Regions from separate parts of the Pseudomonas sp. LABIM340 genome, predicted to be linked through region 2. Evidence: riboswitches for the same ligand, from Rfam matches in the RefSeq annotation. Region 2 holds a riboswitch; each other region holds the start of a gene.
What was found. A riboswitch is a leader RNA that binds a small molecule or an ion and turns the genes downstream of it on or off. The one in region 2 is predicted to bind cobalamin.
Positions count from the first base shown of each region.

Region 1: it holds a riboswitch for cobalamin, as region 2 does, so the genes downstream of both, cobO (cob(I)yrinic acid a,c-diamide adenosyltransferase) here and ABKS89_RS03490 (CbtB domain-containing protein) in region 2, are expected to answer to the same signal.
Region 3: it holds a riboswitch for cobalamin, as region 2 does, so the genes downstream of both, ABKS89_RS06890 (TonB-dependent receptor domain-containing protein) here and ABKS89_RS03490 (CbtB domain-containing protein) in region 2, are expected to answer to the same signal.
Region 4: it holds a riboswitch for cobalamin, as region 2 does, so the genes downstream of both, ABKS89_RS04150 (TonB-dependent receptor domain-containing protein) here and ABKS89_RS03490 (CbtB domain-containing protein) in region 2, are expected to answer to the same signal.

Region 1 covers NZ_CM200227.1:5,025,698-5,033,418, reverse strand. The annotation lists gene ABKS89_RS23145 (hypothetical protein) at 183-434, shown strand; gene ABKS89_RS23140 (ABC-type transport auxiliary lipoprotein family protein) at 441-1,070, opposite strand; gene ABKS89_RS23135 (MlaD family protein) at 1,067-2,005, opposite strand; gene ABKS89_RS23130 (ABC transporter ATP-binding protein) at 2,006-2,791, opposite strand; gene ABKS89_RS23125 (ABC transporter permease) at 2,788-3,933, opposite strand; cobalamin riboswitch at 4,064-4,285, shown strand; gene cobO (cob(I)yrinic acid a,c-diamide adenosyltransferase) at 4,556-5,167, shown strand; gene ABKS89_RS23115 (cobyrinic acid a,c-diamide synthase CobB) at 5,196-6,488, shown strand; gene bluB (5,6-dimethylbenzimidazole synthase) at 6,485-7,135, shown strand; gene cbiB (adenosylcobinamide-phosphate synthase CbiB) at 7,132-7,721, shown strand, end outside.
Region 2 covers NZ_CM200227.1:712,595-720,315, forward strand. The annotation lists gene cobW (cobalamin biosynthesis protein CobW) at 1-745, opposite strand, end outside; cobalamin riboswitch at 841-1,035, opposite strand; cobalamin riboswitch at 1,096-1,314, shown strand; gene ABKS89_RS03490 (CbtB domain-containing protein) at 1,417-1,605, shown strand; gene ABKS89_RS03495 (CbtA family protein) at 1,770-2,480, shown strand; gene ABKS89_RS03500 (cobalamin biosynthesis protein) at 2,557-2,973, shown strand; gene cobM (precorrin-4 C(11)-methyltransferase) at 2,970-3,716, shown strand; gene ABKS89_RS03510 (bleomycin resistance protein) at 3,722-4,153, opposite strand; gene mapR (GntR family transcriptional regulator MpaR) at 4,390-5,799, opposite strand; gene ccoG (cytochrome c oxidase accessory protein CcoG) at 5,886-7,295, opposite strand; gene nirA (nitrite reductase NirA) at 7,641-7,721, shown strand, end outside.
Region 3 covers NZ_CM200227.1:1,450,843-1,458,563, reverse strand. The annotation lists gene ddlA (D-alanine--D-alanine ligase) at 1-249, opposite strand, end outside; gene ABKS89_RS06900 (ABC transporter substrate-binding protein) at 343-1,242, opposite strand; gene ABKS89_RS06895 ((2Fe-2S) ferredoxin domain-containing protein) at 1,308-2,012, opposite strand; gene ABKS89_RS06890 (TonB-dependent receptor domain-containing protein) at 2,012-3,967, opposite strand; cobalamin riboswitch at 4,062-4,268, opposite strand; gene ABKS89_RS06885 (VOC family protein) at 4,342-4,770, opposite strand; gene ABKS89_RS06880 (cupin domain-containing protein) at 4,949-5,317, shown strand; gene ABKS89_RS06875 (DUF3303 domain-containing protein) at 5,509-5,814, shown strand; gene ABKS89_RS06870 (GlxA family transcriptional regulator) at 5,804-6,802, opposite strand; gene ABKS89_RS06865 (cysteine hydrolase family protein) at 6,905-7,453, shown strand; gene ABKS89_RS06860 (LemA family protein) at 7,668-7,721, shown strand, end outside.
Region 4 covers NZ_CM200227.1:837,703-845,423, reverse strand. The annotation lists gene dxs (1-deoxy-D-xylulose-5-phosphate synthase) at 1-1,713, shown strand, start outside; cobalamin riboswitch at 1,755-1,929, shown strand; gene ABKS89_RS04150 (TonB-dependent receptor domain-containing protein) at 2,036-3,892, shown strand; gene ABKS89_RS04145 (HAD family hydrolase) at 4,186-4,785, opposite strand; gene tesB (acyl-CoA thioesterase II) at 4,782-5,651, opposite strand; gene ABKS89_RS04135 (nitroreductase family protein) at 5,665-7,281, opposite strand; gene ABKS89_RS04130 (GNAT family N-acetyltransferase) at 7,278-7,721, opposite strand, start outside.

The DNA.
Region 1 (7,721 bases), 2.4 Mb from region 2:
CTGAAACACCGTCGGCCGGCGCTCTTGCGGGGGCGCTGGCTGAACTGCGGCGGCCGGCATCGGTCGTATCCGCATCGGCCTTGCCATGCTGGCTGGCCTTCCCGCACTCGCGAACCCGTCACGGATCGACACCCGCGCCCTATGCCCTGGCAGAAGGAGCGCCTCGCGTCCAAGGAGAATCCATGAAAGTCCTCGTTCCCGTCCTTTCCCTGCTGGCGCTCGCCGGCTGCATCACCATGACCGGCAATTACGAAGTCAGCGCCCGTGACGAGTCCGGCAAGGCCCTGAGCAAGGGCAAGTTCCTCGCCCATGGCAGCGGCATCTATACGGTGCGCAACTCACTCTGCTCGGTCTATCCGAAGGCCATCGTCACCATCAAGGACGTGGAAACGGATCAGGAGCTGGAAGGCGAAAGCCCCTACCACTGTCGCTGAGTCCTCTTAAGGGGAAGGCGGCGTGAACTTCTGCTGCTGCCCCTGCTGCAACGTCCACTCCACTACCTGCGCGGAAAGCTGGTCGGCTGCCTTGCCGAAGGCGCTGACCACTTCGGGCACCTGCTTGCCGTCCACCGACTGGCGGACCTCGAAGGTGCGCGAGGCGACGATACGCTGGCCGAGCGTGCGCACCAGACGCGCGTCATAGCGGATGTGGATCACCGGCTTGCCGTTCTGGTACTCGCTCTGGAAGGCGCGCAGCTCGCCCGTCAGGTCGAGGTCGGCCTGCAGGCTGGTTTCGTCGCTGCTCAGGGCGCGCACGCTGCCGTTGGCGGTGAAGGCGTCGAGCAGGCGGTCACGCAGCAGGCCCGGTGCGCGGTTGCTCCAGCGCGCGCCCTGGTAGCTGCTCAGCTGGTTGCCCTGCGGGACTACGGCGATGCGGTTGCTGTCCAGCGCCAGGCTGGCGTTGGGGGCGCTGATGCGCAATGACCAGTTCACTGCGGCAGTGCTGCGCGCCGGCTGCTGGGCCGCTGGCAGCAGGTAGAAGTCCGGGCTCTCCGCTTCCGGGAGGATCGAGCAGGCGCCCAGCAGGCTGACCAGGGCGGCGACGCCGAGCAGGCGGGGAAGGGCGGTCATGGCTGGAACTCCTTGTTGCGCTCGCGGCCGAGCAGGTAGCCGGTGGGGTTCTCCTGCAGGCGGCGGGTGACGCCGCGCAGGTCTTCCAGGGTGGAGCGCAGTTCGCGGATCGCCGGGCCGATTTCGCCCAGGCCATTGAGGCCGCCATTCACCGAGTCGTAGTTGCTGCCCAGCAGTTGTTCTACGCGCTCGCTGCTGGTACGCAGGGAGGCGAGGGTCTTCTGGGTGTCGTCGAGGATGTCCTGGCCTTTGCCGCCCAGGGTCTGGTTGGCGCGTTCGAGCAACTGGCTGGCGTTGGCCAGGGTGATGCGCGCCTGCTCGCTGGCGGCGGCCAGTTCCTTGAAGGTCTGGCGGATGTCGTCGCGCTGCTCGGCGACCACGCCGGTGGCCTGGTCGATGTGGTCCAGGGTGCGGCTGATGCGATCGACGTTCTCCTGGGAGAACATGCGGTTCACGTTGTTGATCAGGTTGTTGATGTTGGTTGCGATGTCCTCGCCGTTGGCCAGCAGTTTGGCGAAGGGCGAGGGGATGGTCTTGATCACCGGCACTTCGCCGTCCTTGCTGGCCAGCGGCGGGCTGTCCTGGGCGGCACTGGAAAGCTGGATGATGGCCTGGCCGGTGACGCCGGTGAGGGCCAGCTTGGCGCGCGTGTCCTCGCGGATCGGCGTGCTGTCGTAGACGCGGATGCGGGCGCGGACCTTGCGCGGGTCGTTCGGGTCCAGGCGCAGGGACACCACGTCACCCACGCGGATGCCGCTGTACTGCACGGTGCCGCCCTCGGACAGGCCGGTTACCGCCTCGTTGAAGATCACGTCGTAGATCTTGTACTTCTGGTCGTTGCTCGACTGCGCCAGCCACAGGGCGAAGAGCAGCGCGCCGATCGACACGACGAGGGTGAACAGGCCGATCAGCACGTGATGGGCACGGGTTTCCATTCAGCTTTCCTCCCGCAGGTGTTCGGTGGCCTGCAGCGCAGCACGGCCGCGCGGGCCGTGGAAGTATTCCTGCACCCAGGCGTCGTCGGTCCGGGCGACCTGGTCCAGCGGCCCCACCACCAGCACGCGCTTCTGCGACAGCACGGCGACGCGGTCGCAGATGGTGTAGAGGGTGTCCAGGTCGTGGGTGACCAGGAACACCGTGAGGCCGAAGGCGTCGCGCAGGGTCAGGATGAGTTGGTCGAAAGCCGCCGCGCCAATGGGGTCGAGGCCGGCGGTGGGTTCGTCGAGGAACAGGATGTCCGGGTCCAGCGCCAGGGCGCGGGCCAGGGCGGCGCGCTTGACCATGCCGCCGGAGAGCTCGGCCGGGTATTTGCCGCCGGCATCCGGCGGCAGGCCGGCAAGGGAAATCTTCACCTTGGCCATGAACTGCGCATCGGCGCGGGACAGCCCGGCATGCTCGATCAGCGGCAGGCAGATGTTCTCGCTCACGGTCAGCGAGGAGAACAGCGCGCCGTTCTGGAACAGCACGCCGAAGCGCCTTTCCAGCTTCGAACGCTCGAGCGTGGACAGCGCCGGCAGGTTCTGCCCGAACACATGCACGCTGCCTTCGCTGGGCTGGCGCAGGCCGATGATGCTGCGCAGCAGTACCGACTTGCCGGTGCCCGAACCGCCGACCACGCCGAGGATCTCGCCCTTCATCACGTCGAGGTCCAGGTGCTCGTGCACGGCGTGGGTGCCGAAGCGGTTGGCGAGGTCGCGGACGACGATGATCGGTTCGCTCACCAGCCCATCTCCATGAAGAACAGCGCGAAGACCGCATCCAGCAGGATCACCACGAAGATCGACTGGACCACGCTGGAGGTCGTGTGCTCGCCCACCGACTGTGCGCTGCCGCTGACACGGAAGCCTTCCAGGCAGCCGATCACGGCGATGATGAAGGCGAACACCGGGGCTTTGACGATGCCCACCAGGAAGTGCTGCACAGCGATGTCGTTCTGCAGCATGTAGAGGAACATGCGCGGCGAGATATCCAGGGCCAGGGCACAGACCACGCCGCCGCCGAAGATGCCGGAGATCATCGCCAGGAAGGTCAGCATCGGCAGGGTCAGCAGCAGGGCCAGGACGCGCGGCAACACCAGCAGTTCCACCGGGTCGAGGCCCAGGGCCTGGATGGCGTCGATTTCCTGGTTGGCCTTCATCGAGCCGATTTGCGCGGTGAAGGCGCTGGCGGTGCGGCCGGCAAGCAGGATCGCGGTGAGCAGCACGCCGAATTCGCGCAGGAAGGAGAAGCCCACCAGGTCGACGGTGTAGATCTGTGCGCCGAATTTCTGCAGCACGGTGGCGCCCAGGAAGGCCACCACCGCACCGACCATGAAGGTCAGCAGGGCGACGATGGGCACGGCGTCCAGCCCGGTTTCTTCCATGTGCGCGGCCAGCGAGGTGAGCCGCCAGCGCCGCGGGCGGAACAGATTGCGCAGCAGTGTCTGCAGGGTCAGGCCGATGAAGCCGAGCAGGCCCACCAGATGTTCGCGGAAGGTCAGGGTGGCGATGCCGATGCGCTCCAGCACATCGACCAGCGCGTTGCCCGGCTCCGGCGATTTTTCGTCCAGGCGGCACTGAGTGATGGCGCTGCCAACGGCGCGCAGCAGTGCCTGGCGTTCGGCGGGGAGATTGCGGGCGATCTGTTCCAGCTGGCTCATGCGCGCGCCGCCGATGATCTCGGCGAGCAGCGCGGCACCGGCGGTGTCCAGCGCGCCGAGGCCGGCAAAATCCAGCGCGGCGGGGGACTCGGCTTGGCGCTGGGCGGCTACCTGGGCCTCCAGCGCGGAGAAATGCGCGAGCGTCCAGTCGCCGCTGACGTACATCAGCGGTGGGCTGGCGGAGGTGTCGAGCTGAAGCTGGCCGGGCTGGGCGGTCATCGTCATGGTTCGCATTCTAGCGGAGTTACACAGTGCCATGATTGGACAGGTGTGTCGCATTGTAGAGCGGCTGCCTGGTGCTGGGACAAGCCCGGCGACATCCTGTTCAATTGACGCCCCAGGCCGCCAGCCACTAAGCTGCGCGCCTGCTTCAGGTGCTCTCGGCGCAAGCCGCGAGTGAAACAGGGAAGCCGGTGAAATCGATGCGCAATCGACCATTCCGGCGCTGCCCCCGCAACGGTAAGCGAGCTTCGAACCGCAGACAGCCACTGTGCCACGGCATGGGAAGGCGCGGTTCATCGACAGCCTCACGGCGTCACTCGCAAGCCCGGAGACCGGCCTGCTGCATCGCATGGCATCGCGGGAGGCGCTGCCGACGTCGGCGCTGCGCGCCGCGCGTTGCCGTCCTCCGCCTGCCCCGACTGGTCAGTGCCGCGCGGGTGAGAGCGGCGGAGAATCCTTCAGGTGAAATCCCTATTCCCCAGGTCGACAGCCTTTGCGCTGGGCGGCCTCTATCGTCTGGCGCCGACGCGCGCCGGCGGTTCGTCTCTGCCCATTCCATTCCTCGTTCGCTGCCACCCGGCCGGCAGCCTGACGCCTGTGCAATCCCTTTCAGGAGCAATTTCCCATGACTGAATCCCCGGAAAAGGACGAGCGCCATCGCTCGCGCATGCAGCGCAAGAAGGCGGTGGTCGACGAGAAGATCGCCCAGGCCCAGGGTGAGCGCGGCGTGTTCCTGGTCAACAGCGGCAACGGCAAAGGCAAGAGCAGCTCGGCCTTCGGCATGGTCGCCCGCGCGCTTGGCCATGGCATGAAGGTAGGCGTGGTGCAGTTCATCAAGGGCGCCGCGACCACGGGCGAAGAGGCGTTCTTCCGCCGCTTCCCCGAAGAGGTCAGCTTCCACGTGATGGGCGAAGGCTTCACCTGGGAAACCCAGGACCGCCAGCGCGACATCGCCAAGGCGCAGTTTGCCTGGGACGTGGCGCGCCAGCTGCTGGCCGACCCCGAGGTCGGCCTGGTGGTGCTGGACGAGGTGAACATCGCCCTCAAGCACGGCTACCTGGAGCTGGACACCGTGCTGGCCGACATCGCCGCGCGTCCACCCATGCAGCATGTGGTCGCCACCGGCCGCGGCGCGCAGCCGGCGATGCTCGAGGCCGCCGACACCGTGACCGAGATGGGCCTGGTGAAACATGCCTTCAAGGCCGGCATCAAGGCGCAGAAAGGGGTGGAGTTCTAATGCATCCCGTTGTGGCGGAGCGCGTCGTATGACCTCGCGCCAATGCCCCGCACTGCTGATTGCCGCCCCGGCTTCCGGGCAGGGCAAGACCACCGTGACCGCCGCCCTGGCGCGCCTGCACACGCGCCTTGGGCGCAAGGTGCGGGTATTCAAGTGCGGCCCGGATTTCCTCGACCCGATGATCCTTGCCCGCGCCAGTGACGCGCCGGTCTACCAGGTGGACCTGTGGATGGTTGGCGAGGAAGAGAGTCGCCGCCTGCTCTGGGAGGCGGCCGGCGAGGCCGATCTGATCCTTATCGAAGGTGTGATGGGTCTGTTCGACGGCTCGCCGTCTGCGGCCGACCTGGCGCGGCGCTTCAATGTGCCGGTGATGGCGGTGATCAACGGCCAGTCCATGGCGCAGACCTTCGGCGCCATGGCCGTTGGCATGGCAACCTACCAGAGCGACCTGCCGTTCTCCGGCGTGCTCGCCAACCGTATCGGCAGCCAGCGTCACCGCGACCTGGTGCGCGACAGCCTGCCGGAGTGGATTCGCTGGTATGGCGCGCTGCCGCGCGATACCGAAGTGGAGCTGCCCAGCCGACACCTCGGCCTGGTGCAGGCCGACGAGCTGGCTGACCTCGACGCCCGCCTGGACGCCGCCGCCGATGCCCTGGCGGCCAGCGCCAGTACCGAGCTGCCCCTGCCGGTGAGCTTTGCCGCACCCGAGCCGCGCCGCGAGTTCTCCCGCCTCGATGGCGTGCGCATCGGCGTGGCGCGGGACAACGCCTTCGCCTTCCTCTATCAGGCCAACCTCGACCTGCTGCGCGCGCTGGGCGCCGAACTGGTGTTCTTCTCGCCGCTGCGGGACCAGGCGCTGCCGGAAGTGGACAGCCTCTATCTGCCCGGCGGCTACCCGGAATTGCACCTGCAGGCGCTGGCCGGGAACCGCGCCATGGCCCAGGCCATCCACGCGCACCACGAGATGGGCAAGCCGATCCTCGCCGAGTGTGGCGGCATGCTCTATCTGCTCGACGCACTGACCGACGTGGCTGGCGAGCGCGCGCCACTGCTTGGCCTGCTGCCGGGCGAGGCGCGCATGCAGAAGCGCCTTGCCGCGCTGGCGCTGCAGGCGGTGACGCTGCCCGAAGGCACCCTGCGCGGGCACACCTTCCACCACTCGTTGCTGGACGGCAGCGAAGAGCCGCTGGCCCGAGGCGTCTGCCCCAACGACAAACCGGTGGCCGAAGCGGTGTTCCGCCGTGGCCGGCTCACCGCCTCCTACATCCACTTCTACCTGCCGTCCGACCCGGACGCCGCAGCAGCGCTGCTGAGACCATGACCGAGCACGCCTACAGCCTTGAGGAGCGCACCGCGCTCTACCGCGCCATCGCCGAGCGCCGCGACATGCGTCATTTCAGCGGCGGCGAGGTGGCGCCCGCACTGCTCGCACGCCTGCTCGAAGCGGCGCACCAGGCGCCCAGCGTCGGACTGATGCAGCCGTGGCGGTTCATCCGCGTCACCTCGCGGGAGCTTCGCCAGTCGATCCACGGATTGGTGGAAGAAGAGCGCGTGCGCACCGCCGAGGCGCTGGGCGAGCGCTCCGACGAGTTCATGCGGCTCAAGGTCGAGGGCGTGCTCGACTGCGCCGAAGTACTGGTGGCCGCGCTGATGGATGGCCGCGAGGCGCACGTCTTCGGCCGCCGCACCTTGCCGAACATGGACCTGGCCTCGCTGTCCTGCGCCATCCAGAACCTCTGGCTGGCCTCGCGCGCGGAAGGCCTGGGCATGGGCTGGGTATCGCTGTTCGACCCCGCCGCGCTGGGTGGACTGCTTGGCCTGCCGGCGGGAGCCGAAGCGGTGGCGGTGCTCTGTCTCGGTCCGGTCAGCGAGTTCTACCCCGCGCCGATGCTGGCCCTGGAAGGCTGGCGCCAACCGCGCGCACTCAGCGAATTGCTGTACGAGAACCACTGGGGAGAACAGCCATGAGCCTGGCCCTGCTGAGCGTCCTCGGCGTGGTGCTGGATGCCCTGTTCGGCGAGCCGAAACGCTGGCATCCGCTGGTGGCCTTCGGGCGTCTGGCGGATCGGCTGGAGCGGCGCTTCAATCGTTCGCGAGTGGCCGATTGCGCTGAAGAGCCCCCTCTCCCTGAAGGGAGAGGGGACCGTATGGTGCAAGTTGAAACTTCGGTGTCGGCCTGCTCGGACAGCGCCCTCTCCCTTCAGGGAGAGGGCGGGGGAGAGGGTGCTTCCCCCCACTCCGAGGTTTCCGGGAGCGACACCCCCGGCCTCGGCTGGCGCAGCCACGGCGTCACCGCCTGGATCATCGCCGTCATCCCGCTGACCCTGATCGCGCTGCTGCTCAGCCTGCTGCCCTATGTCGGCTGGGTCGTGCAGGCGCTTGCGTTGTACGCCGCACTGGGCCTGCGCAGCCTGGGTGAGCATGCCGAGCCGGTGGCACTGGCGCTGCGCTCCGGAGACCTGAACGAAGCGCGCCTGCGCGTGGGTTACATGGTCAGCCGCGAAACCGCCGAGCTGGACGACACCGCCGTGGCCCGCGCCGCCACCGAATCGGT
Region 2 (7,721 bases):
CTTCGTGGTCGTGGTGGGTCGGGCGGCTGTCGATGTGCAGCTCGGCCTCGGCGTTCAGCCCCAGCAGCACCGAGAGCGGCAGCTGGCCGGAGTTGGCTTCGACGATCTTCACCGCCGGCGGCAGCTCCTCGGCGACTTCAGCGCGCACGCGGGCCAGGGCTTCGGCGTCCAGCAGGTCGGCCTTGTTCAGCACCACCAGGTCGGCGCTGGCCAGCTGGTCTTCGAAGAGTTCGTGCAGCGGCGATTCGTGGTCCAGGTTCGGGTCCTGCTTGCGCTGCTCGTCCACCTGCTCGGGGTGGGCGGCGAAGGTGCCGGCGGCCACGGCCGGGCTGTCGACCACGGTGATCACCGCGTCAACGGTGCAGGCGTTGCGGATTTCCGGCCACTGGAAGGCCTGCACCAGCGGCTTGGGCAGGGCGAGACCCGAGGTCTCGATGAGGATCTGGTCGAGGTCGCCACGGCGCGCTACCAGTTCACGCATCACCGGGAAGAATTCTTCCTGCACGGTGCAGCACAGGCAGCCGTTGGCCAGTTCGAAGACGCGGCCGACCGCTTCTTCTTCACTGCAACCGATGGAGCACTGCTTGAGGATTTCGCCGTCGATGCCCAGCTCGCCGAATTCGTTGACGATCACCGCGATACGGCGGCCTTCGGCGTTATCGAGCATGTGGCGGAGCAGGGTGGTCTTACCGGCACCGAGGAAGCCGGTGACGATGGTGACGGGGAGTTTGGCCAGGGTTTTCATGCGCGCCTCGCAAGCGAAATTGGGAGGGCGGATGAAGGGCGCGCGCGCGGGTTCGCCGCGCAACGAAGGTCGCCACCGGATCACCCCGCCCGGTTGTCTTGATGCTGCTCGAGGCAGGTCTCCTGGCTCACAGCCTTTTGTTGTCTCCTCGCCTTCCCGCCCGAATCGGCAGTGGCGTGTGAAGAGACAGGCTGTTCACAGTTGCGGGGGCAGCCGTGGCGCATCCGAAGATTTCCACGTTCCCTCTTAGCTCCGGCCAGTGCCGGAGAACCTCGAAGGGAGGAAGGCTACGCAGCGCGGCCGGGCCGGTCAATCGCCGGGGATCGGTTGACGCCTGCAGGCGAGCGTGGTCTGCTTGCGCGGTTTCAGGTGTCTCGCGCCGACGCGCGCGAGGTGAAACGGGAAGCCGGTGCGTCCGCAAGGACCAGTCCGGCGCTGCCCCCGCAACGGTAAGCGCATCGAGGGTCGTCAGTAGCCACTGTGCCAAGGCATGGGAAGGCTGACCCATCCGGCGAGAGTCTCTCGCTGGCGTCGCAAGCCCGGAGACCGGCCTGGAATCCTTCGTTTTGGCAACCCGCGGTGGGCGGGCGCAGGCCGTGGCGCGACCGATCCGGCGCGTTCGAATGCGTTCAACCTCTGCGTTCTCACTCTAGATTTCAGAGGGAACGTTCATGTCCAGCAGCATCCTGACGCAACAGGCGTCGAGCACTTCCATCCCCCTTTCCAAGCGCATCAGCCTGGCCGTCGGCGCCAGCCTGCTCGGTGCGCTGCTGGTGTATTTCGCCGGCTTCTCGCACATCGACGCGGTACATAACGCCGCCCACGATACTCGCCACAGCGCAGGCTTCCCCTGCCACTGATGCGGTTCTGAGTTCAATCGGCTGCGCGTCGGCCAGGCTGCGTTGGAGAATCGCCGTGGACTGCTCATGGACAACAGTCCACTCCGCGTCCCCGGCGATCCTCCGCCTTGCCTGGCTCTAGCTCGCTCGATTCGATGGCTCGGAGAAGGAAAAGGAAAAAACTCATGATCAAACGTATCGCCCAGACCGCCGGTTTCGCCGGTCTGATCGCCGCGCTGGTGCTGACCGTAGTCCAGCTGCTGTGGGTATCCCCGCTGATCCTCAAGGCGGAAACCTATGAGAAATCCGATCCGGCCGCCGCGCTGGTCGAGGAGCACGCCCACGAGCATGCCGACGGTGCTGCTGCGGGCCACCACCATGACGCGGAGGCCTGGGAGCCGGAAGACGGCTGGCAGCGCATCCTCTCCACCACCGGCGGCAACCTGGTGGTCGCGGTGGGCTTCGCCCTGATGCTGGCCGGCCTGTTCACCCTGCGCGCGCCGGGTAAAACTTCCGAAGGCTTGCTCTGGGGGCTGGCCGGTTTCGCCGTGTTCACCCTCGCGCCGTCCCTCGGCCTGCCGCCGGAAGTTCCCGGCACCGCCGCCGCCGACCTGACTCTGCGGCAGACCTGGTGGATCGGCACCGCCGCCGCCACCGCCGCCGGCCTCGCGCTGCTGGTGTTCGGCCGTCACTGGGCGCTGCGCATTGTCGGTCTCGCCCTGCTGGTGGTGCCGCACGTGGTCGGCGCGCCGCAGCCGGAAGTGCATTCCAGCCTCGCGCCGGAAAGCGTCGCCCACGAGTTCATCGTCGCCTCGCTGGTCACCAACGCCGTGTTCTGGGCTGCCCTGGGCCTGGTCGCCGCCTGGATGTTCCGCCGCTTCGCGCCGTCGACCTGATTCGCCGCTATGCTCGACCCCGCAGCCGGCCTGGCCGTCTGCGGGGTTTTTATTTTGATCTGCAAGGAGAGCGACCATGACACTGGTTGCCGGCCTCGGTTGCCGCCGGGGTTGCCCGCTCGATGAACTGCGCGCCCTGCTGCGCGATATGCTGGCCGAGGCCGGGCTGGAGGAGTCGAACCTCACCGCCCTGGCCAGCGCCACGCTGAAGGCCGACGAGGAGGGACTGACAGCCCTGGCCGCCGCCCTCGATCTGCCGCTGGCGCTGTTCACGCCGCAAGAGTTGGCGGCCTGCGAAAAGCGCCTGGGCGACCCTTCCGAAACCGTGCGCACGGCCACCGGCAGCGCCAGCGTGGCCGAGGCGGCGGCATTGCTGCAGGCCGAGGCGCAAGGCGGTGCTGCGGCACGCCTGCTGGTAGGCAAGCGCCGCAGCGAGCAGGCCACCTGTGCGCTGGCCTTCATCCCCATCGAACCCGCACAGGAGCCGTCATGACGGTCTACTTCATCGGCGCCGGCCCCGGCGATCCCGAGCTCATCACGGTCAAGGGCCAGCGGCTGATCCGCACCTGCCCGGTGATCCTCTATGCCGGCTCACTGGTGCCGCCGGCCGTGCTGGAAGGGCACCGCGCCGAGCGCGTGGTGAACACCGCCGAGCTGAACCTGGAAGAGATCGTCGCGCTGCTGGCGCAGGCCCAAGCCGAGGGCAAGGACGTCGCGCGAGTGCACTCCGGCGATCCCTCGCTGTACGGCGCCATCGGTGAGCAGATCCGCCACCTGCGCGAACTGGGCATCGCCTACGAGATCGTCCCTGGCGTCACCGCGACTTCCGCCTGCGCGGCGATTCTCGGCTGCGAGCTGACCCTGCCGGATATCTCCCAGACGCTGATTCTCACCCGCTACGCGAGCAGGACGCGGATGCCCGAAGGCGAGTCGCTGGCGGAACTGGCGCAGCACCGAGCGACCCTGGCCATTCACCTGGGCGTCGGCCAGTTGGCGAACATCGTCGCCGAGCTGCTGCCGCACTACGGCGCGGACTGCCCCATCGCGGTGATCCACCGCGCCAGCTGGCCGGACCAGGACCAGGTCACCGGCACCCTCGGCGACATCCTGCCAAAGGCAGAGGCCAAGGGCTTCCGGCGCACCGCGCTGATTCTGGTGGGCAAGGTGCTCGGGGCGGAGGGGTTTGCCGATTCGTCGCTGTACAGCGCGGGGCATGCGCATCTGTATCGGCCGTAGCGAAATCAGTCGGCTGGCAGCGGCCGCGATCCAAGGCTCTGGGCGAAGCGCAACAGGTAGCCGTCCGGGTCCTGGACGAGGAAATTGCGCTCCCCGTACAACTGTTCGTCCTGCCGGTACCAGCGATCCTCAACGGGTTTGCGTAGCGAGATACGCGCCTCGTTCAGTGAACTCACCAGCGCCTGAATATCGGGGCAGCGGATGGAGAAGTTGATGCCTCGTCCCAGTGGTGGGTCCAGTGGGCGCACGCTCCATGGCGAGTCGGAATGCCAGTCCTGCTCCAGCATGAGCTGGCTGTCGCCAAAGGAAAGAAAGGCGAAGTCGTCTTCGCGGCGCTGGTACTCGATGGCGAAACCGAGCACCTCGCAGTAGAAGTGCAGGCTTCTCGTCAGGTCCGCGACGATCAGCTCCGGCACCAGGGCGTTCATCTTCAGCATGTCGGTGTTCTCACGCCAGCCACTGATCCCCGCGCGGCAGCATCCCGCGCCGCAGGTACCAGCGCACCCACAGGTGCACGCCGAGCGCGGCGCTCACTGTGAGCAGGATCATCAGGCCTTCCGCTTCCATGGCAGCTTCCCTCGTCCGGGTTTCCTGCCTGACAGGGTAGGCCTGCGACAAAGCGCCGCACAGATACAGATCGTTTCCGAATGTGCGGATCAGTCCGGCTGCCGCTCTACAGCGAGTGAATGATCCGCCCGAGGGTTTCCATGGCCTGTTCGCTGGCCGTGGTCCACGGGTGGCCATAGTTCAGGCGCAGGCAGTGGCCGAAGCGCCGCGTCGCCGAGAAGATCGGCCCCGGCGCGAGGCTGATGCCCTGGGCATGGGCGAGCTGGAACAGCTTGAGCGCGTCGATGTGCTCGGGCAGCTCCAGCCACAGGAAGTAGCCGCCGCTGGGCCGGGTGACGCGGGTGGCGGCGGGGAAGTGCCGGGCCACGGCGGCGAGCATCGCGTGCTGCTGGCTTTCCAGCGCATGGCGCAGCTTGCGCAGGTGGCGGTCGTAGCCGCCGTGCTGCAGGTAGTCGGCGATGGCCGCCTGGGCCGGCACCGAGGCCGACAGGCTGGTCATCAGCTTGAGCCGCTCGATCTGCTCGGCGTAGCGCCCGCCGGCGACCCAGCCGACCCGGTAGCCCGGCGCCAGGCTCTTGGAGAAGGAGCTGCAGTGCATCACCAGCCCTTCGCTGTCGAAGGCCTTCACCGGCTTGGGCGCCTGGGCGGCGAAGTACAGTTCGGCGTAGACGTCGTCCTCGATCAGCGGCACCAAGTGCTGGGCCAGCAGCGCGGCGAGGGCGCGCTTCTTGTCCTCGGCCATGCTCGCGCCCAGCGGGTTCTGGAAGTTGCTCATGAACCAGCAGGCCTTGATCGGCAGGCGCGCGAGGCTGTCGGCGAGCACGTCCAGATCGATGCCTTCGCGCGGGTGCACAGGGATTTCCACGGCCTTGAGTTTCAGGCGCTCGAGCACCTGCAGGCTGGCATAGAAGGCGGGCGCCTCGATGGCGACCAGGTCGCCCGGCTGGGTGACCACCTGCAGGCACAGGTTCAGCGCTTCCAGCGCGCCGTTGGTGACCACCAGCTCCTCGACCGGCAGCGGCATGCCGCCGACCATGTAGCGCAGGGCGATCTGCCGGCGCAGTGCATGGCTGCCGGGGGCGAGGTCGGCGACCACCGAGCGTGGGTCCATGTCGCGCACGGCGTGGGCCATGGAGCGCGCCAGGCGCGGCAGGGGGAACAGTTCCGGCGCCGGGAAGGCCGAGCCGAAGGGCACGGTGTCCGGGTCCTTGATCGAGCTGAGCACCGAGAACACCAGTTCGCTGACGTCCACCTCGGTGGTCTGCGCGTCGTGGCGGGCGATTTCCGGCTCGGCCAGCGCGCGCTGTACGTGCTCGCGGACGAAGTATCCCGAGCGCGCGCGGGCGACGATCAGCCCGCGATCCTCCAGCAGGTAATAGGCCTGGAACACCGTGGAGGCGCTGACCCCGTAGGTGCGGCTGGCGTGCCGCACCGAGGGGACTTTCTGGCCGGGGGCGAGCACGCCGCTGCGGATCAGGCCGGCGATCTCGTCGGCGAATTTCTCGTAGCGCTTCATCTTGTCCTGCACGGCGGCCTGAGGGGCGGAAGAATCCGCCCACTCTAGGCGCTGCGCCGAGGTCACGCCAAGCTCCCTGGCCATGCTCAGCGCCTCGGCGAGACGAAGGTGCTGGCGGCGTCGATCGCCTCGTTGCCGTCGCTGACCCTGAAGTGCAGCGGCACCGAACCCCCGGCGCTGCTCTGCGCCAGGCTTGCCACCGAGATGGCGAAGTCGCGGATCTCGCCCGGCTGCAGCATCAGCTCCGGCACGCCCTGCAGGCGGTAGCCGGCGCCATCGGCGAGGCTCAGCTGGTAATGCTGCGGCTGCTGGGTCTTGTTGATCAGCTTGAGGTTGTAGATGTTCTCGATCTCGCCGACGGCGTTTTCGCGGAACAGGCCACGGTCGCGGGCGACGTCGAGGTTGATCAGCGGCCGTGCCTCCAGCGCCCAGACGAAGGCGCCGATCATCACCAGCAGCACCGCTGCGTAGCCGATCAGGCGTGGGCGCAGCAGGTGGGTCTTGCCGCCTTCCAGCGCGCTTTCCGAGGTGTAGCGCACCAGGCCACGGTCGTAGCCCATCTTGTCCATCACCGAGTCGCAGGCGTCGATGCAGGCGGCGCAGCCGATGCAGGCGATCTGCAGGCCGTCGCGGATGTCGATGCCGGTGGGGCAGACCTGCACGCACTGGAAGCAGTCGATGCAGTCGCCCAGGCCCTGGGCCTTGGGATCGGCGTCCTTCTTGCGCGCGCCGCGGGACTCGCCGCGCGCCGCGTCGTAGGAAATGATCAGGGTGTCCTTGTCGAACATCACGCTCTGGAAGCGCGAGTACGGGCACATGTGGATGCACACCTGCTCGCGCAGCCAGCCGGCGTTGGCATAGGTGGCGGCGGCGAAGAAGGCGACCCAGAAGGTGCTTTCCAGGTCGAGCCTGAGGGTGAACAGGTCCGCCACCAGCGGCCGCACCGGGGTGAAGTAGCCGATGAAGGTGATCGCCGTGACCAGGCTGATCAGCAGCCAGAGGCCGTGCTTGGCGCCCTTGCGCAGGACTTTCTCGGTACTCACCGGGCCCTGGTCGCGCTTGATGCGCTGGTTGCGGTCGCCCTCGGTGACCTGTTCGGCCCACATGAAGACCCAGGTCCACACGCTCTGCGGGCAGGTGTAGCCGCACCAGACGCGGCCGGCGAACACCGTGATGAAGAACAGGCCGAAGGCGGCGATGATCAGGATCGCCGAGAGCAGGATGAAATCCTGCGGCCAGAAGGTCGCGCCGAAGATGTAGAACTTGCGCTCGGGCAGGTCCCAGAGGACCGCCTGGCGGCCGTTCCACTGCAGCCACAGGGTGCCGAAGAACAGCAGGAACAGCAGGCCACCACCCAGGCGCCGCAGGTCGCGGAAACGCCCGGCGAAGCGCTTGGTGTAGACCGTCGGGGTCACCGCCGACAGCGGTTTGGGCGGCGGGGTGAAACGTTGCGGTGCGTCGATCTCGATGACCTTCGCTTGGATTCTTTCGCTCATTGTCGTGGCCCATCAGGCAGAAGAGGCGCCGCGACTGTACGAATCGGTCTGCACCCGAAACAGATTCAGGTCCGCCGGAAAAAACCATATCAGATGGCTGAAAACGCTCCGCCCCGCGCTGCTGGCGGTCTGGCGTGCTGCGCGATGGGGCGGCTGATCGGGCCTGTTGCGGCAACCGGTCGCAGGCCCGTCGGGGCAGGCGCGGGACGAATCTGATCCGGTTTTTCCCGCGCGATCTGCCGCTGTTTTGCACAGCAGGCGGCGGCCACTATTCGGTCAACCGCAAAGTAGCGCGCTGGACGACAGAAGCAGGCCGCTACGCAACGTCCCGAAGGTGGCCTGGCGATGTACCGATACGATGATTATGACCGCGCCCTGGTGCGCGAACGGGTGGCGCAGTTCCGTGACCAGGTGCAGCGGCGCCTG
Region 3 (7,721 bases), 740 kb from region 2:
AGCCTTGCCCGGCACCACGGCCAGCTCGCGGTTGGAACGGTTGAGGGCGATGAGCGCCGGGTTCTCCTGGTTGAGCAGGTAGTCGGAGGCATCGTTGAGGTGCCAGCAGCCCTCCTTGTCGATACCCACCAGCACCGGTTCGAAGCGCTCGCGGTCCAATGCGTCGACGATGTTCTTCGCCGATTGCAGGGACACCTCGTGCTCCGCCGAGCGCCCACCGAAAATCACTCCAACGCGCAACTTGCCCATGACAGCCTCCGAATGAACGATGGGCGTTTTCTAACACGGGCTCCGGCACTTGGGTAGGAACAGTGGCCAGTGAACAGACGGGACGCCCCTCCCTCAGAACCGCTCCAGCGCCTGCGCCAGTTCGCGCGCAGCCTGGCCACTTTGCACGCCGGGGAACAGGTGGGTGAACGGCAAGGCCACGAAGCGCCCTTCGCGCACGGCGCGCAGGCGCGAGAGCACCGGGTCGGCACGCAGGGTTCGGATCTTCTGCTCGGCCGTGGACCACAGCGCATCGGCCAGCAGGATCACCTCCGGGTCGCGCACCAGCAGTTGTTCGCTGTTGGCGGTGAAGCCACCCAGATCGACATCCTCGAACAGGTTGTGCGCTCCGGCGGCGTGCAGCAACTGGGTGACCACGCCACGCCCGCCCTGGCTCTCCAGGCCGTTGCTGGCGCTGTCGAGGTAGAAGATTTCCAGCAGTTGGCGGCCGGTCGAAAGCCGGCGTGCTTCGGCCAGCTCGGCGCGTTGCTGGGCGATCAGCTCGCGCACTCGCTCCTGTTCGCCGAGCAGGTCGCCCAGCGTCGTCAGGTCCGTCTCGACACCGCTGAACAGGTCGTCCTGCCACGCGCCACAACCGGCATCCAGCAGATAGCTGGCGACGCCATGGCCGGCCAGCTCCTCGCGGGACAGGTTGCCCAGCCGGAAGGCCGAGGCGAAGCCGGCCACCACCAGATCCGGGCGCTGCGCATAGACCGCTTCCGCCGACGGGTACTGGCGCGACAGCAGCGGCACGCCGCGATAGCTTCCTTTCGCCAGGTCGAGATCGTCATCAATGTAGGCCACGCCGATCAGCCGCTCCCCGGCGCCCAGCGCCAGCAGCAGGTCGGCAGCGTGCTGGTTGAGGGCGAGGATGCGTTGAGGCGGGTGGTCGATGTGCCAGGTCTGGGCGCAGTTGCGGTAGTCCTGTGCGAAGGCATTTCTCGCCCCCAGAATCAACGCGAGTAACAGCAACACCTGTAGGAGCGCGCCATGCGCGCGATCGCGGGCATGGCCCGCTCCTACAAAAAACCATCCTCCCTTCATGTCTCAGCATCCACCCGCAGCTCCGCCACCGGCACGCCATCGCGCAAATGCTCCGCCACCACCCGGCGCACTTGCTCATCACTGCGCAGGCCATACCAGACGCGCTCGGGATACACCGTCAGCAACGGCCCGCGATTGCACGGGAACTGGCAGCCGGTGCGCGTCAGCAGAGCGCCCTCGGTGCTCTCATAGAGATCGTGGCGGATCAGCTCGCGACGCAGGGTCTTCCACAACGGCAGCGCACCACGCCGCACGCAGCGCGGCCCGGTACAGAGGAACAGGTGATGCCGGTGCGGCGGCGGCGCGGACCAGTCCGGCTGCGACGGCACTGCGCCGACGCCCTGGCAATCCAGCTGTTGCGCCGGGTCACCAATCGCCGCCAGCACCGCCGCCGCGTCCAGCCCGCGCCGGCCGAGCGCCGACGCGGTGACTTTCGGCGGCGGCGCCTGCGGATGATCTTCTGACAGCGCGGCCAGCTCGGCACGCAACCAGTCGAGGTAGGCACCGTCAGCGGTCGGTTCAAGGTCGACCAGCAAAAGCTCCCGCGCCTCCGCCATCAGCGCGCGCACCCGCCCCCAGAGCGAATCGAAACCCTCGCCGGTATCGATGCATTCGACACTGGCGAGACGCGCCGACACCTCGCGGTGCAGGCGCTCGCCCTGGGCTCCGGCCAGCGGGCCGACCAGCAGGATGGCCCTCATCAGAAGCTGAAGGTGTAGCGCAGCTCGGCGGTGCGCGGCCGGCCGAGGTTGTCCACCTGGCGGATGCCGTTGCTGGTGCGGCCGGTGGCGTAGTCGCGGTCCAGCAGGTTCTCCAGCAGCAGGCTCAGGCGGTGCGCGCGGGCGGCGTCGAGATAGTGGTAGGCGTCGCCATCGAGCACCGTGTAGTGGCCGTAGTCGTCGTCCTGGGCGCTGACGATGGAGCCGACGTAGCGCGTGGCAAGGCCCGCGCCCCAGAGGTTGTCGTCATAGCCCAGGCGCACACGGGCGAAGAAGTGCGGGATGTTGTTCACCGTCACGCCTTCGCGGCTGTCCACCCGATTGCGCGTGGCGTCGGCGGAGACCTGCCAGTGCCGGCCGACCTGCCACTGGCCGTTGGCTTCCACGCCGCGCACGGTGATCTCGCCATTGCCGTTCACCCACTGGTCGCCCGCGAGGGTGATGAGATCGGTGATCTCGCGGCGGAACAGCGTGACGCTGCCGCTCCACGGCTGCTCGAACAGCTCGCCGGTGTAGTCCAGGCCCAGCTCGGCGTTGCGGCTGCGCTCGGGCTTGAGGTCGCGGTTGCCCACTTCGTCGCCCGGTTCGTTGACGAACAGTTGCTCGGCAGTGGGCAGCTTGAAGGCGGTGCCGAACTGGCCACGCAGCTTGAGCTGCTGCGTGAGGTCGTAGAGCGAAGTGAGCATCCACACGGTGGCGCCCTCGCCGCCGGAGATTTCCTCGCGGCGCACACCCAGGCTCGGGTGCCAGTCGGGCAGCGCCTCGATGTTCGGCCGCAGCTGGGCGTAGAGCGCGTGGGATTCAGCCTTGTCGTTGTCGATGATCAGCACATCGTCCTGGCCCTTGTACCACTGGTTGTCGTTGCCGAAGACCAGCTCGTGGCCACCCGCCAGCTTCGCCTTGCCTTCGAGCTGCGCGCCCCAGTCGGTGAAGCCCCAGTAGTCGTTGTGGTTGAGCACCTGGGTGCCGCCGCCCTGCAGGTTGTAGACGCGGTCGTAGCGGGTATCCCAGTCGTTGATGTGGGTCTTGGCGAACCAGCTGAAGTCATCGCCGACGCTCTGCTGGAAGGTCGCCGTGGCGATCTGCTGCACGCGGTTGTTGCTGGTGTGGTGGTTGGAAGTCGGCCGGGCGAAGTCCAGCTCGGCGTCGGCGTACTGGTAGAACAGCTCCAGCCGCGAGGCATCGCCGATGGCCTGGATGGCCTTGGCGCCGAACACATTGACGTCGTAGGAGCGACGCTTGTCGCTCACCGTGTCGGTCATGTCGCGGTCGCGGTAAGGCTGGTAGCCGTCGGAGCGGTTGTGGCTGACGTAGGCCATCAGGCCGAGGTCGCCCAGGCCGTTCTGCACGATCTTCTCGGCGCGGGCATCGCCGCTGCGACCCTTGAAGGTATCCAGGCCGAGGTTCACCTCGCCGGAAGCTTCGCGACTGCGCGCGCTGCGGGTGACGATGTTGATCACCCCGGACACCGCCTGGGTGCCGAACAGCAGGCCCTGGCCGCCCTTGAGCACTTCGATGCGCTCCACTGCGGTGGTCGGCAGGGTGTCGATGTAGATGCCGCCGTAGAGGCGGTTATTCAGGCGCACACCGTCCAGCAGGATCAGCGTATCGTCGTTGCGTCCGCCGAGCAGCGAGTAGGTGCCGTAGTCGAACGGGCCGTTCTTCGGCGCGACGAACAGGCCGGGCACATACATCTGCAGCACACGGGTGATGTCGGCGCTGGGGCCGGCGCGTTCGATCTGCTGGCGGTCGATGACCTCCAGCTTGCTGCCGTAGCGGGCCATGTCGGCCACGGTGGTGGACTCCACGGAAGGGCCGCTGACGATCTCATCGGCCAGGTCGAGCGGCGCCGCAGCGAGCTGCGAGCTGAGGGCACACAGGGAGAGAACGGGAGTCCAGCGCAGGGCGCGCCGGTTCAGGAACGAAGTATGTTGCAAGGTGATCGCCTCGAAATCGGGATTTCGCAGGCGGCGCAGCGAGACCCGGAACGAGCGCGCCCCGGGAACCGGCTCACGCCCGCCCACCGCGGGTTTGCCAAACAGGTTCCAGGCCGGTCTCCGGGCTTGCGAGGGTCATGAAACATCCGCCTTCCCATGCCTGAGCACAGTGGCCTAATGGATGTTCCGCTCGCTTACCGTTGCGGGGGCAGCGCCGGACTGATCGCACGAGGGCGACGCACCGGCTTCCCGTTTCACCCCACGCACGGCGGCGGGGGGCACCTGAAACGGGGCGAATCTGAACACTCGGCGGACGAAAGCGTCAAGCGCGGGGGTTGGGCAGGATGTTGCGAAGGCGGACGGGACGTGCGAAATCAGTGCCAGGGATCGTAGGTGCCGAAACTCCAGATGTGCCCTTCCGGATCGCGGCAGGTGAAACCCTGGCCGCCGTAATCCTCGTCCTTGATGTCGATGACGATCTGCGCGCCGCCGTCCACTGCCGCGCGGTACAGCACCTCGGCATCCTTCACCACCACGTAGATGCTCTGGGTGCAGCCGCCGATCTCGTCGGGCTGGCGCATCAGCCGGCCGTACTCGTTGTCGTGCAACGACCCGAGCATCACCAACCCACTGCCGTCGGCCAGCGCCAGCTGCGCGTGGGCGATACCGCCGTGGTCATCGGCGACTACCAACTGCCGCTGGAAACCGAAGGTGGCGCACAGCCAGTCGATGGCCTGGGGCGCATCGCGGTAGCGCAGGCAGGGAATGACGCTGGGGCGAGCGATGGGAGCTGGCGTGGACATGGCGGTCTCCGGCGGGAACAGGCGCGATGTTCTGAGCATAGTCGCCCGCTTTTCGCTGCTCAGCGCTACACGGCGACCAGCAGCGGCACGGGGAGCGACAGCGAAGCGCAAGTTCCTGCAAGACCGCTCCCGGCGCCGGCAGTAGTTTGGGCAGACCGATCCCAAGGAGAAAACCACCGTGACCCAACGCCAACCGATCAACCTGCGGGACAAGCTCGACCGCATCAGCGAAACCTGGCAACCACGGGTGATCGCCGAGATGAACGACTACCAGCTCAAGGTGGTGAAGCTGCAGGGCGATTTCGTCTGGCACAGCCACGCCGACACCGACGAGACCTTCATCGTGCTGGACGGCGAGCTGCGCATCGACTTCCGCGACGGCCCGCTGACCCTGCGCGCCGGCGAGCTTTACGTGGTGCCCCGTGGGGTGGAGCACAAACCCTATGCCGAGCACGAAGTGCAGCTGATGCTGATCGAGCCACGCGGCGTGCTGAACACCGGCGACCAGGGCGGCGAGCGGACGGCGGAAAATGATCGCTGGGTGTGACCGTCGATCACCTGCCCTGGTGACCGCCGATCAGCGGCCGCTCCCGCTTCGCTGGCTGCTGCTATGCCTGTCGGAAGAACGCCGCTCCCAGCCGGAGGCTGTCACGCCTGGGATACACAGGCGCGGCGCCGGCGGCGTTGCCGGTACGGGTCCGCGCCCATCAAAGCCCGGAGCCGGGCCGGAGGTGCGACATGCTTTATCTGGTGAACTGGACCATCCCCATCGAAAACCGCGACAGGATCATCCAGCGTTTCCTCAAGACCGGCGGCCTGCCGCCGCCCGGCGTGAAGCTGGTCGGCCGCTGGCACGCCATGGGTCACATGCTTGGCTTCGGCCTGGCGGAGGCCGAGAACCCGCTCGATGTGCAGCGCTGGATGCTGCAGTGGACCGACCTGATGCACCTGCAGGTACACCCGGCCATGACCGACGCGGAATATGCACCGCTGCTCGCGCAGATGCTGCAGCAGGCGGCGGACACGCCATCGGTCAGTCCCTGAGCGCAACCTCGGCTGGCTTGGCGCCGAAGCGCTTGCGGTAGTCGCTCGGCGCCATCCCGGTGATCTTGCGGAAAGTGCTGCGGAACGAGCCCGGATCGAGGTAGCCGACCGTATAGGCGATGTGGTCCACCGTGCCGTTGGTGAACTCCAGCAGCTCGCGCGCCTTGCCCACCCGCAGGTGCTGGCAGTACTCGGTGGGCTTGAGCCCCGTGGCGGCGCGGAAGCGGCGCAGGAAGGTGCGCTCCTCCAGCCCGGCCTGGGCGGCCATGGCGGCGAGGCTGACGTCCACCGCGCCGTTGCCCTGCAGCCAGTGCTGCACCTTGAGGATGGCGGCATCGCCATGCCCCAGCAGCGGCGAGAAATTGCTGCCGCATTGCTGGGCGCTGTCGCTGTGTTCGACCACCAGGAAACGCGCGGTGCGGTTGGCAATGCTCGGGCCGAGCAGGCGGTCGACGATGCGCAGGCCCAGGTCGGACCAGGCCATCAGCCCGGCGGAGGTGATCAGGTCGCCGTCGTCCACCATCGGCTTGTGCGCCTCCAGGCGCACGCGCGGGAAGCGTTTGCCGAAGGCCTCGGCACCACTCCAGTGGGCGGTGGCGCTGCGGCCGTCAAGCAGCCCCGCCTCCGCCACCAGCAGGCCGCCGATGCACACCGAGCCGACGATGGCGCCCTCGCCGTGGCGCGCGGCGAGCCAGTCGGTGAGGTTGCGCAGTGGCGCGGCGTCGGGCAGCCCGAACAACGAGGGCGGCACCAGCACGGCGACCAAGCGACTGTCGGCGCCTGGATGCGTGTCGAATACACGCCGCGGCTCACCGCCGTCCTCACCGGACCAATGGCTGACGCGCAGTGCCGGCAGCTGCTGCGCGGCTTCTTCGCTGGCGATGCGCTCGGCCACCGCGAACAGGTCGGTGAGCCCATGCAGCGCCGCCGTCTGCACACCGGGATAGAGCAGCAACCCGATCTCGACGACGCTCCGTTCCACAACCATTGTCAGTTTTCCCCCGGTTATTGTCGTTCCGCCTGATCCCCGCACGGCGCGCGGCGAACCATACTGGTCGCACTTCCTCACCACTCAATAAGGAATTCGGAAATGGCCAAGCAAGCGCTCATCCTAGTGGATATCCAGAACGACTACTTCCCTTCCGGCAAGTGGCCGCTGGTCGGCATCGAAGCCGCCGCCGACCAGGCCGCCAAGGTCCTCGCCGCGTTCCGCGAACGCGGTGACCTGGTGGTGCACGTGCGCCACGAATTCGAAAGCGCCGACGCTCCGTTCTTCGCCCCCGGCAGCGACGGCGCGAAGATCCACGGCAAGGTCGCCAATCTGCCCGGCGAGCCGGTGGTGCTCAAGCACTACGTCAACTCCTTCCGCGACACCGACCTGAAGGCCATCCTCGACCAGCACGGCGTGGAATCGCTGGTGGTGGTCGGCCACATGAGCCACATGTGCGTGGATGGCGCGGTGCGCGCCGCCGCCGACTTCGGCTACCCGGTGACCGTGCTGCACGACGCCTGCGCCACCCTGGACCTGGAGTTCAACGGCGTGAAGGTTCCGGCAGCCCAGGTACACGCGTCCTACATGGCGTCCCTGGCTTTCGCCTACGCCGAGGTGGTGTCCACCGCCGAGTACCTGAACCGCTGATTCACTGAGATGGGTGACTCTCCTGTAGGAGCGCGCCATGCGCGCGATCGCGCGCAAGTGCCGTTCTAAAAAGCGGCCCGCTCCTACAGGGGGCGCACCGGGCTCGATCCGAGCAAAAGCACGACCAGCCCCAAGTATCGGGAAAAGGATGAGGCCCGCTTTACTGGCTTTCCGCTATGATCGACGCTCGATCGCCTGCCGATAAGGACATCCCATGAGCGTTTCTTCGATCATCACCCTCGCCATCATCGCTGGCGTCATCTTCCTG
Region 4 (7,721 bases), 130 kb from region 2:
ACGGTCGCCCTGCACTACGTCTTCGACACCCCGGACGACCGCCTGGTGTGGGACGTCGGCCACCAGGCCTACCCGCACAAGATCCTCACCGGTCGCCGCGAGCGCATGGGCAGCCTGCGCCAGAAGGACGGCCTGGCCGCCTTCCCGCGCCGCTCGGAGAGCGAGTACGACACCTTTGGCGTCGGCCACTCCAGCACCTCCATCAGCGCCGCCCTGGGCATGGCCATCGCCGCGCGCATGCAGGGCTCCGGTCGCAAGTCGGTGGCGGTGATCGGCGACGGCGCACTCACCGCCGGCATGGCCTTCGAGGCGCTCAACCACGCGTCGGAGGTCAAGGCCGACATGCTGGTGATCCTCAACGACAACGACATGTCGATCTCGAACAATGTCGGTGGCCTGTCCAACTACCTGGCCAAGATCCTTTCCAGCCGCACCTATAGCAGCATGCGCGAAGGCAGCAAGAAGGTGCTCTCGCGCCTGCCCGGCGCCTGGGAGATCGCCCGCCGCACCGAGGAATACGCCAAGGGCATGCTGGTCCCCGGCACGCTCTTCGAGGAGCTGGGCTGGAACTACATCGGCCCCATCGACGGCCACGACCTGCCAACCTTGATCGCCACCCTGCGCAACATGCGTGACCTCAAGGGCCCGCAGTTCCTCCACGTGGTGACCAAGAAGGGCAAGGGCTTCGGCCCGGCCGAGATCGACCCGATCGGCTACCACGCCATCACCAAGCTGGAGCCCGAGGGCGCCCCCGCCCACGCCGTGCCGAAGAAGGCCGGCGGGCCGAAGTACTCCAGCGTATTCGGCCAGTGGCTGTGCGACATGGCTGCCCAGGACCCGCGCCTGGTCGGCATCACCCCGGCAATGAAGGAAGGCTCCGACCTGGTCGCCTTCGCCGACCGATTCCCGGACCGCTACTTCGACGTCGCCATCGCCGAGCAGCACGCCGTGACCCTCGCGGCCGGCATGGCCTGCGATGGCGCCAAGCCGGTGGTGGCGATCTACTCCACCTTCCTGCAGCGCGGCTACGACCAGCTGGTCCACGACGTCGCGGTGCAGAACCTCGACGTACTGTTCGCCATCGACCGCGCCGGTCTGGTGGGCGAAGACGGCCCGACCCACGCCGGCAGCTTCGACCTCTCCTACCTGCGCTGCATTCCCGGCATGCTGGTGATGACCCCCAGCGACGAGAACGAACTGCGCAAGCTGCTCACCACCGGCCATCATTTCGAAGGCCCGGCGGCGGTGCGCTACCCGCGCGGCACCGGCCCCAACGCCCCCATCGAGGCGGCGCTGGAACCGGTCGAGATCGGCAAGGGCGTGCTGCGCCGCGAAGGCAAGGCCGGCAAGGTCGCCTTCCTGGTGTTCGGCGTGCAGCTGGCCGAAGCGCTGAAAGTGGCCGAGCAGTTCGATGCCACCGTTGCCGACATGCGCTTCGTCAAGCCGCTGGACGAAGAGCTGGTGCGCCAACTGGCCGCCAGCCACGAGTTGCTGGTGACCATCGAGGAGAACTCGGTGATGGGTGGCGCCGGCGCCGCCGTCAGCGAATTCCTCGCCCGCGAGAACCTGCAGCAGCCGATCCTGCACCTGGGCCTGCCGGACTACTACGTCGAGCACGCCAAACCCGCGCAGATGCTCGCGGAGTGCGGGCTAGACGCCGCCGGCATCGAAGCCTCGGTGAAGGCGCGCCTGGATGCCCTCGGCAACCGCTGAGACCGATCGGCGCATCCCTCCCCGGGAGTATTGCCAGTGACGGGCGCACCGACTAAGGTGCGCCCGTTTTCGTTCGAGGTAACGGGAAGCAGGTGAAAGACCTGCGCTGCCCCCGCAACGGTAACCGACGCGCCCCTTAAGGAGCGCAGCATCGCCATCCGCCACTGCTGAATGCGGGAAGGCGGCGATGTGACGTCGGCAGCCCGGAGACCGCCCTCGACACGCCCCGACAGGTGTTGCGGAGGGCCGCACCGTCAAGTGCGGCCTGCCGCCCTTGCCACGCCCTCCTCGAAAGTCATCCGACCGCTTTTGAGGACGTTCCATGAAACTGACCCGACTCGCCCTGGCCACCAGCCTGTTGCCCGGCCTGGCCTTCGCCGCCGACGACATCTACCGGCTCTCCGACCAGGTGATCACCTCCGCACGCCAGGCCCAGCCGCGTGCCGAAGCCACTTCGGCCAACAGCGTATTCACCCGTGCCGACATCGAGCGGCTGCAAGTTCGCAGCGTGCCCGCCCTGCTCGCCCGCGTGCCCGGCGTGCAGATGGGCAGCTCCGGCGGCGTGGTCTCGTACTCCGTGCGCGGCACCAGCACCGCGCAGACCCTGGTCCTGGTGGACGGCCAGCGCGTCGCCTCGGCCAGCAGCGGAATCGCCCGCCTGGACTACCTGAGCATCGACAGCATCGAGCGCGTCGAAGTGACCCGCGGCCCACGTTCCGCGCTGTACGGCGCCGACGCCATCGGTGGGGTCATCCAGATCTTCACCCGTCGCGGCGAAGCCGGCCTGCACCCCGAAGTACGCCTGGCCGCCGGCAGCCACGGCACCTTCGAGCGCAGCCTGAGCCTGTCCGGCGGCAATGAGCAGACCCGCTACAACCTCGGCGGCAGCCTCGACGAGAGCCAGGGCTGGGACCGCACCAGCGACAACGTCGGTGCCGACAACGACCACGATGCCCAGCGCAACAAGGCCGTACACCTGAACCTGGACCATCGCTTCAGCGAGGACTGGAAGGCCGGCCTGAACCTCAACGACCAGCGCGGCAAGAACGAATACGACGACGCCTACAACTTCGAGCCGGGCTCGCCCCGCGACGAATTCCGCGTCAGCAGTTACAGCGCCTACCTCGACGGCCAGATCACCAAGATGTGGAACAGCCGCCTGGAGCTGGGCCGCAGCTTCGACCGCAACAAGGCCGTGGGTGCCGCCGACAGCTGGAACAACGGCACGCTGGAAACCACCCGCCACTCGGCGAGCTGGATCAACCGCCTGCAACTGGACGACGCCAACCAGCTCGCCCTGGGCACCGACTGGTACGAAGACAAGGTCGACGGCACCACCGCCTTCGCCGACGACCAGCGCAGCAACCGCGCCTTCTTCGCCCAGCACAGCTTCAAGGGCGACAGCTTCGGCACCGAGCTGGGTATCCGCCACGACAACAACCAGGCCTACGGCAGCCAGAACAGCTGGAACGCCGCCTTCAGCCTGCCGGTGGGCGACAACCAGACCTGGATCGCCAGTTACGGCGAAGGCTTTCGCGCGCCGACCTTCAGCGACCTCTACTACCCCGGCGCGAGCAACCCGGACCTGAAGGCCGAGACCTCGAAGACCTACGAGCTGCAATGGCGCGGGGACATCGAAGGAACGCACCTGGAAGCCTCGCTGTACCGCACCGAGATCGACGACCTGATCGCCTGGGACAGCACCAGCAACCAGCCCGAGAACATCAACAAGGCGCGCATCAATGGCTTCGAGGCCAGCGTCGCCCGCGACGTGCTCGGCTGGCAGGCCGCGCTCGGCCTGAGCCTGATCGACCCGCGCGACCGCGACACCGGCCACACCCTGCCGTACCGCGCGCGGCGCACCCTGAGCCTGGACCTGGATCGCCAGTTCGGCGCCTTCGGCGTCGGCGGCACCTGGCGTGCGGTCAGCCAGCGCTACGACGATGCGGCCAACACCCGCGAGCTGTCCGGCTACGGCGTGCTCGACCTGCGCACCAGCTGGCTGGCCAGCGACGAGATTCGCTTCGACCTGAAGCTGGATAACGCCCTGGACCGCGACTACACCCTGGGCGACTACCTGCGCCCGACCAGCCCGATGGACTTCATGGGCGAAGCACGCCCCTACCAGGAACCTGGCCGCACCGCGCTGCTGGCGGTGACCTGGACGCCGGAGCTTTAAGAGAAGCGGCCTGACGGCCCCTCACCCTAACCCTCTCCCGAAGGGAGAGGGGACCGTTCGGCGCAGGATGAAACTACAGCGTCAGCCGGCACAATCTGCTCCCTCTCCCCCAGGAGCGGGGCGCGCAGCCAGGGCTGGGGTGAGGGGGAAACGTCGGCACAGACTTGCCGGAAAGAAGACAGTTTCGTAGGGCGCATAACCTGGAACAGGTTATCCGCCGCACGTTACTCCGGCGGATAACGCTGGCGCGTTATGCGACCTCCACCCACCCAGCCATCGGTGTGGGTATGAGGTCAGCCCAGAACCCCCGCCATCCGCCCCAGCTCCGCGCAGTCCTGCGCGTGCCAGTCGGTCAGCTCTGGCCAGGGGTTCTCGGCAAGGTTCACCAACGCACTGTGCGCGCCGGCGGCGCGGGCGCAGTCGAGGTCGAAGCGGTAATCGCCGACCATCAGCATCCGCTGCGGCGCCACGTCCCAGCGCGCGGCGAGGCGCAGCAGGCCGTCCGGGCTGGGCTTGGGGTCAGCCTCGCCACGGCCGAGGACATCCTCGGTCAGGAAGCAATCACCGATACCGATCGCCGCCAGCGTAATCAGCGCCAGCTCATGGGCATTGCGGGTGAGGATGCCCAGGCGATAACCGGCGCCATGCAGCGCACGCACCAGCTCGACTGCGCCGGGAGCCGCAGTGGAAGCCACCGCCAGCTCGCGCTCGTGCTCCAGCAGCCAGGCATGCTTGGCCGCCGCCTCGTCCTCCGGCAGCGCGGCCAGGTGAGTGAGGATGTCGTGCTCCTGGGGAATCCCCAGGGCGCGCTTGATCGCCGGGAAGTCATGCACCGCCAGGGTCAGGGTGCCGTCCATGTCGAACACCCAGTGGCGGATGCCTTCCAGCGTCATGCCCAGTCCTCGCGGTGGCGGATCAGGCCTTCCTGGGTCGAGGAAGCGACCAGCTGACCGTCACGGTTGAAGATGCTGCCGCGCACGAAGCCGCGGCCATTGCCGGCCCAGGGGCTGTCGATGGCGTAGAGCAGCCACTCGTCCGCGCGCAGGTCGCGGTGGAACCACACGGAATGGTCGATGGTGGCGACCTGCATGTCCTTCTGCCACACCGAGCGGCCGTGGGGCAGCAGCGAGGTGGTGAGGAAGCCGAAGTCCGAGGCGTAGGCGAGGATGTACTTGTGCAGTGCCGGGATGTCCGGCAGCTTGCCGTCGGCGCGCAGCCAGAGGTACTTGATCGGCTCGCCGACCTCGGGGTCGTACGGGTCGTTCTCGGTCACCGGGCGGATTTCGATGGGCTTGGGATAGAGCAGCTTGTCGCGGATGCGCTCGGGGAACTGCGCGGCACTGCGCTTCTTCAGTTCCTGATCGGTCGGCAGGTTCTCCGGGCCGACCACGTCGGGCATGGCGATCTGGTGCTCGAAGCCGCCCTCGTCGGTCTGGAACGAAGTGCTCAGGGCGAAGATCGGCTGGCCCTTCTGGATCGCGGTGACGCGGCGGGTGCTGAAGGTGCCGCCGTCGCGCACGCGGTCGACCTGATAGACGACCGGCTTGCTGGCGTCACCCGGGCGCAGGAAGTAGCCATGCATCGAGTGCACATGACGCTCCGGCTCGACGGTCTGGCTGGCCGCCGACAGCGCCTGGCCGAGTACCTGCCCGCCGTACAGCTGGCGGAACCCGAGGTCCTGGCTCATGCCGCGGAACAGGTTCTCTTCGATCTGTTCCAGGCTCAGCAGAGCCACCAGGTTGTCCAGGATCTGGGTCATGCGCGTTGTTTCCTCAATTGCGGTCTTGCTGAAGTGGGAGTCGGCGTGGCGACGGATAAGCGGGAAGGCTGCTGAGGCGTTCGTCCCAGACCGCGCGGCCGATGGTGAAATGATAGAGGCTGACCGGGCAGTCCGGACCACCGCCGAGCAATTCGTCCAGCGCCGGGTCGAAATAGCAGCCGATACCGGTGCCCGACAGGCCCGCCGCTTCGGCTTCCAGGTAGAGCAACTGGCCAACCTGTCCGGCTTCCCAGTACAGGCGCGGGTAGGTCCACGCGCCCTCGGTCAGCGCGGCATCGAGATCAGCCAGCATGGCGAAAGCGACGCAGCCGTCGCTGGCGATGTCCTGCCCGCAGGAGAGAAACGCCGACAGCCCGCGTGCGTCGCCGGACAGCAGGCGGTACAGCGGCACGCCGCTCTCCTCCACGCTCTGCCACAGGTAATCCTCGCGCAGCCCGCCCGCCTCGCGGCCGCTGCGGCCCAACCAGTAAAGGCCCGGCTCCAGGCCCTGGACGCGGTGGACGAACAGCAGCAGGTCGAGGCGCGCCGGCTCGCCAGTACAGGCGAAGGGCACGGGCGAGCGCTCGGGCATCAGACGGCGCAGCCAGGCATACAACAGTTCGGCGTGAATGCCGCTGCGGCCGTCCATGGACTGTGCGCTGCGTCGGCGATGCAGGATCGGGCGCAGCGGCAGGCCGGGGTTACCCACAGCCGCCTCGGCTTCTGATGTCGACCAGTCGTGCGTTGGCAGCGCAGGAGCACGGCACAGCTGATGCACCCGCTCCAGCTCCGGCCAGTGGCGATAGTCACGCGACAGGCGATTGGGCATCCCCGTCAGCGGCAGCTCGGCGAGGCCCTTGAGCAGCGTGTTCGGCAGCGTGAATTCGGCAGATTGCGCCGGGCCGATCCACAGCAGTGCATCGGCGAATTCGTGCTCGCTGAAGCCGTCGCGGTCGAGGCCGATCAACGTATCCAATTGCGCTTCGGCGACGCCGCGCAGCAAACGCACTTCCCAGCCCTGGATCGCCGCGGCAATGGCGAGACAGGCCAGCGCGTGGCCAAGGTCGTGATTGCAGTAGCGGTAGGCGCGCTCGCCGTACTTCCAGGCCTCGCGCCAGGGAATGCTCGCCAGCGCCAGCACGAATCCACCGGCGGGCAATGCATCGTTCAGTTGGCTGGCCAGCGGCGCAGGCAGCTCGGCGCGCACCTCCAGCACATGCTCGTCGGCGCTGTAGTGCGCCAGCAGCGCAGCGTTATCCACAGCCCCGGCGGGCAGCAACAGATAGGCCTCGGTCGGGTGCAGGTTGCCGCTCGACGGGTTGACCCGCAGCGCCCAGCGGCTGCTGCCGGCGTCCTTCCAGGCCGACAGCGCCAGGCTGTCGTAGAGCAGTTGCGAGACGCTGGCGAGGTTCAGCGGCGCGGGCGTACCGAGGGGCCCGGCGAACACCTCGTCATATCCCGGCGACTCTTCCTGTGGCCGGTGCAGCAGCTCGATGCAGCGCGCCCCGGCATAGCGGCGGAAGGCGGCAGGCTGGGTCGCCCAGTCGAGCTGGCCGGGGCCGGGGGCGAAACGCTCCGGGCGATGGCTGCTCAGCTCGTGATAGACGCGGACGCCTTCGATCGGCTTCATGGGCGACGAATCCGGTAGAGCACATGCTGGCGCAGCGGATGGCCTTGCGGCAGGCGCGGATGCTCGAAGTCTCCGGCCTCATCACGCTGCATGCCCAGGCGCTGCATCAGCCCCTGGGACGGCAGGTTGGCCGGCACGGTGAAGGCGACCACTTCCTCCAGCCGCAACTGCTCGAAGGCGAAGGCCAGCGCCGCGCGAGCCGCCTCCAGCGCATAGCCCTGCCGCCAGTAAGCCGTGTTGAAGCGCCAGCCGATTTCCACCGCCGGAGTGAACGGCGCGTCGAAGGACACCCGCTGCAAACCAAGCACGCCAATGAAGGCGCCATCCCCGCGACGTTCGACTACCCACTGGCCGAAGCCGTGCTCGTCGAAGTGCTTGAGGATGCGGGCGGCCAGCAGGTCGCTGTCCTCGCGGCTCATGCAGGCGGGGAAATGGCGCAT